Parashewanella spongiae: one gene and its partner. The main gene of each other region encodes a partner of the protein of the gene in region 2 in a complex. Links are inferred from orthologs where the notes say so. Each region holds a gene or a part of one and is shown on either strand. Other genes may lie near its edges. The genes, in order: pabB and E2I05_RS18620.

What was found.
Region 1: the proteins of E2I05_RS18620 (region 2) and pabB are in contact, whole or in part, in a solved structure (PDB 8RP0), measured with the Escherichia coli proteins. The link is inferred for Parashewanella spongiae from one-to-one orthologs.

What each region holds. Positions count from the first base shown.
Region 1 is NZ_CP037952.1:2,489,877-2,493,140, reverse strand. What follows is about bases 98-3,024. They hold pabB (aminodeoxychorismate synthase component I), read left to right. Parts: upstream 98-822; coding sequence 823-2,226; downstream 2,227-3,024. Other genes in these bases: E2I05_RS09590 (CoA pyrophosphatase), read left to right, coding at 2,236-2,841; E2I05_RS09600 (fumarate hydratase), read right to left, coding at 98-663. In the rest of the region: more of E2I05_RS09600, read right to left, coding at 1-97. UniProt on the Escherichia coli protein: Part of a heterodimeric complex that catalyzes the two-step biosynthesis of 4-amino-4-deoxychorismate (ADC), a precursor of p-aminobenzoate (PABA) and tetrahydrofolate.
Region 2 is NZ_CP037952.1:4,723,154-4,726,455, forward strand. What follows is about bases 55-3,019. They hold E2I05_RS18620 (anthranilate synthase component II), read right to left. Parts: upstream 1,841-3,019; coding sequence 1,268-1,840; downstream 55-1,267. Other genes in these bases: E2I05_RS18615 (S9 family peptidase), read right to left, coding at 55-1,253; E2I05_RS18625 (hypothetical protein), read left to right, coding at 2,029-2,430. Also shown: more of E2I05_RS18615, read right to left, coding at 1-54; E2I05_RS18630 (hypothetical protein), read left to right, coding at 3,088-3,302. UniProt on the Escherichia coli protein: Part of a heterodimeric complex that catalyzes the two-step biosynthesis of 4-amino-4-deoxychorismate (ADC), a precursor of p-aminobenzoate (PABA) and tetrahydrofolate.

The DNA of each region.
Region 1 (3,264 bases), 2.2 Mb from region 2 along the record:
ACTTTCCATAAGTGCTTCTTTTGCCATGACAGCTGCTTTTTCGGCTGTGCCGCCAATGCCTATGCCCAACATTCCTGGTGGACACCAACCTGCTCCCATTGTTGGAAGTGTACGCTCTACCCACGCGGCCACATCGTCTGATGGGTTCAACATCGCCATTTTAGCTTTGTTTTCTGAGCCACCACCTTTGGCTGCTATGGCAACATCTACATGGTTTCCAACTACTGTCTCAATATGCACCACTGACGGCGTATTGTCTTTGGTGTTTTTGCGTGTTCCCGCAGGATCGGCAACAATTGATGCACGTAACGGATTATCAGGATTTAAATAAGCACGACGCACACCTTCATCAACCATTTGTTGAATCGTCATGTCCGTCTTGTCCCATTGAACGCCCATACCAACTTTGACAAACGTCGTTACGATTCCCGTATCTTGGCAAAGCGGACGTTTTCCTTCAGCTGACATACGCGAATTTATTAGAATTTGTGCGATTGCATCCTTCGCAGCAGCACTTTGCTCACGGTCATAAGCTTCAGCCATTGCATCAACAAAGTCTTTGGGGTGGTAATATGAAATATACTGCAAAGCGTCAGTAATGCTGTCGATAAAATCAGCTTGCTTAATTATTTTGTTAACAGAATTCTGTTGGTTTGATGTCATTTTACCTGCGCTCCAATGCCTGTTCGATTATTTTTATCATTATAGATGATTTAGCTATTGCTCTTTATGATACTATTTTCGAATTGTTCCAGCTATAAAATCTCGCTGTAAACTTCATTTTAGCGAGTACATACAAACGATAAAAAATAGGTTCATAAAATGGTTACAGGGATGTCAAATCCACTTGCAGTTAGAAAAATTGATATCAATTTAACTACAACAGAAATTTTTTCATTTTTTGCAAATAAACCTTGGGCCGTTTTACTCGACTCGGCTGACGCTAATCACCCTGATGCAAGTTACGACATTATTGCTTTTGACCCAATAGCGACACTTTGCACAGATGGTCAATTAACGACTTACACACCGATAAACCCCCTTCGCTGCCAAAGCAAAACAAAAGTAACCAGAGCTGAACAACCCTTTACTCTTCTACAAGAGTATCTAAATATACTTTATCCTGAAAAAAAACAATCTTCTCTTCCATTTTCAGGTGGTGTAATTGGATCGTTCAGTTACGACTTAGGCCGCCACATTGAATCGATCTCTCCTCTCTCTTTGCGTGATATCAATTTACCTGAAATGAATGTTGGATTTTACGACTGGTCACTTATTTATTGTTATGAACAGAATGAGTGGTTTCTTGTACATACCCAAGGTGAATCTGCGCTTAAAAAGACATTAGAATATTTATATACAGGGCTAAGCGTTCAACAGGCACCGCGTAGCCAATTCAATTTATCTACCCCGTGGAATACGCAAATAACCAAGAATGATTACACGTCAAAATTTAATACTATCCAAGATTATCTACAAAGTGGTGATTGTTATCAAATCAACTTAACTCAACGTTTCTGTGCTGATTACTTTGGCTGTGAATGGAACGCTTACTTAAAGCTTCGAGCCGAAAATAAAGCGCCTTTTTCTGCTTTTATGAAACTTGAACAGCATTCTATTCTTTCAATATCACCAGAACGATTTATCCAACTTGATGGTAAAAATATCCAAACAAAACCCATCAAAGGGACTTTACCAAGAGAGTCCAATCAAGCTTTAGATATTCAAGCGGCTAAAACGCTACAATCCTCTATCAAAGATCGGGCTGAAAACCTCATGATCACAGATTTACTCCGTAATGATTTAGGCAAAGTAGCTCAAGCAGGAACCGTAATAGTACCAAAACTTTTCGATATTGAAAGTTTTCCCGCTGTTCATCATTTAGTTTCCACAATTACGGCATGTTTAAAACCTGAGCTAGACGCCACAGATATTCTATTAGCCACTTTTCCTGGAGGTTCGATAACAGGCGCACCAAAAATCCGTGCTATGCAGATCATCGAAGAGCTTGAGCCAAGCCGAAGAAGTATTTATTGTGGTTCAATCGGTTATATAAGCCAAGATGGAAAAATGGATACCAGTATCACAATAAGAACCTTAGTCACCGAAGCCAATAAAATATACTGCTGGGCTGGAGGTGGAATTGTTGCGGATTCAAAAGTTGAAGCAGAGTACCAAGAAAGCTTTGATAAAGTGAGTCGTATTTTACCCATTTTGAGCCAATAAAAATTATTTATGAATGCAGAATCACTTGAACGACTATTTCATTTAAGCCCGCAACCCAAAAATGCGGACAGGTTTTGCATTCCTGATAAAATCGCAATCAATATAAAATACCGTGAATCAGCAGTCCTTGTTCCCTTAGTAGAGTTACAAGGTCAAATACACTTGTTTTTTACTCAACGTCCTATGTTTTTACAACATCACTCTGGTCAAATTTGCTTCCCCGGTGGAAAAGTAAAAAAAGAAGATAATAATATAATCACTACTGCCCTGAGGGAAACAGAAGAAGAAGTCGGGATTGTTAAAAAAAGAATTAAAGTACTCGGTAAATTACCCATCCAACACACATACACTGGCTTTAAAATTAATCCTGTTGTTGGAGTTATTAACAACCTACACAATTTAAACATTGACTCTAATGAGGTTGATAATTGCTTTACAGTTCCCCTTTTGGACTTTGCTAAAATAAATAATATTAAACCAATACGTACCTCTCAAAAAGGTATTGATTACGAAGTATTAGCCTATAAAGTTAACGGTAAAATAATTTGGGGAGTAACCGCCTCAATCATTCATGTACTTTGTTCAAAACTTGGCCTGATTACAAACGAATACTAGGGTCTGTTGATCATTCAGAATTAAATTTTGCGCTATTTGAGCATTTATTAGCCATTTCTGCAGGGTTATCGTTTTCTTATTTGGAATAACCAAACCTCACAAACTCTGCCTTGCATAAAATAACCAATTTATCGCTGCAAAAACAATCACGAAAATCAACAGACCCTAACGTCAAACATCATGTTCCCTGTTTTCGACTCTCAATCTCATTCTTTAACCTAGAAACATAGTTGACTGCGTTCTCAAGCGTAGAAAAAATGGCTGATAGTAAGGCCTAGCTTGCAGCAAGTAGTTATTCTACTTGCAAAAGTTACAACGCAGATAGCAGTCATTTTAGCAAGCTTGTGAGCGTAGAGCATTTCATTCATTGGGTGAAAAACATGATAATAAAATCATCGTATTGCTCAAACAGTTACTCGTATA
Region 2 (3,302 bases):
TCATCGTGTAAACGATCTTCGGTTACTAATTTACCGCTGTTCACATCGACATTGGCAATCCAGCGATCTTTATTGTCCACAGCTTCTATCATAACGAGCAATTTATTGTCTGAGCCATGCCATTGCACCGCGCTTTGAGACCAACCCCAATCTTGCATAAGTTGCAATTTACGTGGTGATTTTTTGCTTTCATAGCGCTCGCCAATGCGCTTGGCGTTTTCAGCTTTCACCGCAGCAAGCACATCTTCGTCGAAGCCATTTAATCCTTCGATGGTGATTGGATATTTTTTATGTAACTTAAGATCCAGCAGCACAAAATCTTGCCCAGGATACTTATCTTCGGCCACACGAGCTCTTGCTGGAACCGCATCTACATAGCCATCTTGGCCAATGTAATTAGGCATAATGTCGTGTTTATCACGCCAGCTGTACTTATTGCTTTCAAGTGCAACAAATAAATAGCGACCATCTGGCGATAAACTTTGTTCAACAACTTGATTATCTTTCCCTAAATACCATGCTTTAGCCGCACGAGAAGGGTCAACTTGCTGCAACTTTTGCTGATAGGCTTCTCGTTGTTCGGCATTTTTCTGTTTGTTCGCCACATAATTAATCAATTTATGTTGCTCTTTAGCAAGATAAGCTTCAGGTTTTGTCACGCCTTTTGGCTTATTGCCCATTTTTATATCGGCAAGCTGTTCAATCAAGCCGGTCAAACCATGAATGCGAAATACGCCCAAGCCTTGATAATAAGCTAAATCACCGTTGGTAAGATAACGTACGCCGCTGATTCTTTTATTTTGACGAGTGATTTGAATCACTTCGCCACTGTTTAAGTCTTTTACGAAAACGTTGCCCTGATAAACATACGCTTTTTTCGTGCGCTCTTGGTTAAAAACACCTTGGTTTTGATCCGCCAGATGTAGCTCAGACAATTCAAGTTGTTTCGCTTTACCATTTAAGCTTTGTTCATAATATTGCTTAATCGGAGAACCATATTTTTCTCTGACAAAATAAATGGACTCACTGTCATCTCCCCAATAAGCTTGTTTGGCCAGTACGCCCATCCAGTCAGGATTAGCCATAATTTGTTTCAAAGTAAGTGGCTGTCCAACTTGAGGCGGCGAAACCAATGGTTTAACTTGAGTTTGTTGCTCTACCACAGGCTTTGAAGATGGTGCTGTAGAAGCACAGGCAGATAAAATCGCAAGGCTTAAGGTGCCTAACGCAAGATTTCGACTCAGCAATTTCATGCTTTTTCCTTTTGTTATTTTATTGCTAAAAAATTATTCAGCAGTTCCAAACCTTGCTCGGTTAAAATAGACTCTGGGTGGAACTGAACGCCATAAAGCGGCATCGTTTTGTGGCTCATGGCCATAATTTCTCGGCCACACTCTGCATCATCAAACCAGGCATCAATATTAAAATCAGACGGTATACTATCCACCAGCAGCGAGTGATAGCGCGTCACTGTAAGCGGGTTAGCTAACTGCGTAAATAAACCTTCACCACAATGCTCAATTACGCTGGTTTTTCCATGCATAACTCGTTTAGCTCTGATCACTTTAGCGCCATGTACTTGTGCTATCGCCTGATGCCCTAAGCAAACGCCCAACAGAGGTATTTTCCCCGCAAAATGTTCAATGACTTCTATTGATACGCCTGCCTCATTTGGAGTACATGGGCCTGGAGATATCACTATATAGCTCGGATTCAATTGCTCAATTTCAGCAATTGAAACGTCATCATTTCGCTTAACTAGAACTTTTTGATCCAATTGCTGGAAATACTGAACCAAGTTAAAGGTAAACGAGTCATAATTGTCGATCATTAGTAGCATAACCCTGCTACCTCTCTCAATAAAAACATCAATACTTTCCGAATGAACGACATAAAATCCGTGGCAAAATAATAGCATTAACCCAGAACGAACTTAAGTTTTAATCTTTAGCCTTATGGCCTAATAAAGTCATTTAGTGTTACAGTCTATAAACAAGGGTAACTAGCTATATTTATTCAGGAAACCCCATGATCAATAAAATATTTTGGATTTTTCTTTTATTACCATTTCAACTTTTTGCTAATGATGAGCCCCTCTCCCTTGATAGGGTTGTACCCAGTAACTTTACGCTGGCCTTTCCAAACGAAGACAATATTCGTCCCAGCATCAGTACGTTTAAAGTCAATAACTTTGCCTTAATGAGCAATGAAACGGGCGAGCGATGGGCCATTGTCACGCTGACAAACCAAGCCAGTGGCAGAAGAACGATCAGCCAAAAACATTTGATGGCATTAGTTGCTGACGGGGAGCACATCACTCCTTTTGAAATAAGTCAGTCGTTTAAAGCGGGGGAAACCTTATCGCTTACTCTTTATTTTGGTGTTAGTAAGTTTCCCATATTAACGGTTTTTACCAGAACAAAAACATAAGGAGTTGCCTACATAAAATATCAACCAATCAATTTTAACAGAAGCATGATTTATTAATGATACTTGAACCTAAAAACATCAGTTGAACGCTGAGTATATGAGTAACTGTCTGAGCAATAAGATGATTTTATTATCATGATTTTCACCCAATGAGTGAAGTGATCTACGCTCACAAGCTTTCATAACGTAGAAGAATAAGTGTTGAAATGCTCAGGTAGTGCGACTTCTCTTAACATAGCAATGTAATAACGACAGTTTTGTATGTCGGTAATAACTTATGTCTTCATCAATTTCACTTGTACTTTGAACACATACATAGCTCTGAGCTGGGAATTTAATTAGTATAACTCTCACTAAAATCATGCATTATCAGACAACATGAGTATATTTTGCCTTATTCTTAGTCTTGCGGATTATTTACCCCTTAACCCCTTATTACAGCCGTTTATAAATCTTAAATATATTTCATTTGTACTCATTTAAAATGATATTTACCATTCTAATCTCAACTGCTAGTTGCGGCTTAAATTCAAGAGGGAATTTGCTTTGATAAATCCTGGGTGAAATAAGGATGATTAGCAAGGAGGATAATATGTTTAATCAGCCAATACCTATATATAAACTCAAAAACACCTGCACTTAAAGAAGGTAGTAAACATGGCACTCAACTCCACTTCAAATGCAGTTTCCGGTGCCATGTATGATACATCCTCAAGCTCAAATTATGCTGAGAAGTCAAGCCGTAAAAGATCGAGGACTGAAGAAAGCAAACCCGGTTCTAAAAAATCGCGCATCACAACTGCGGCGAGTAAATGTTATTTAGTTTCGCAGGATAACAAACTGCCTAAAGAACTTCAGGACACAATGGATAG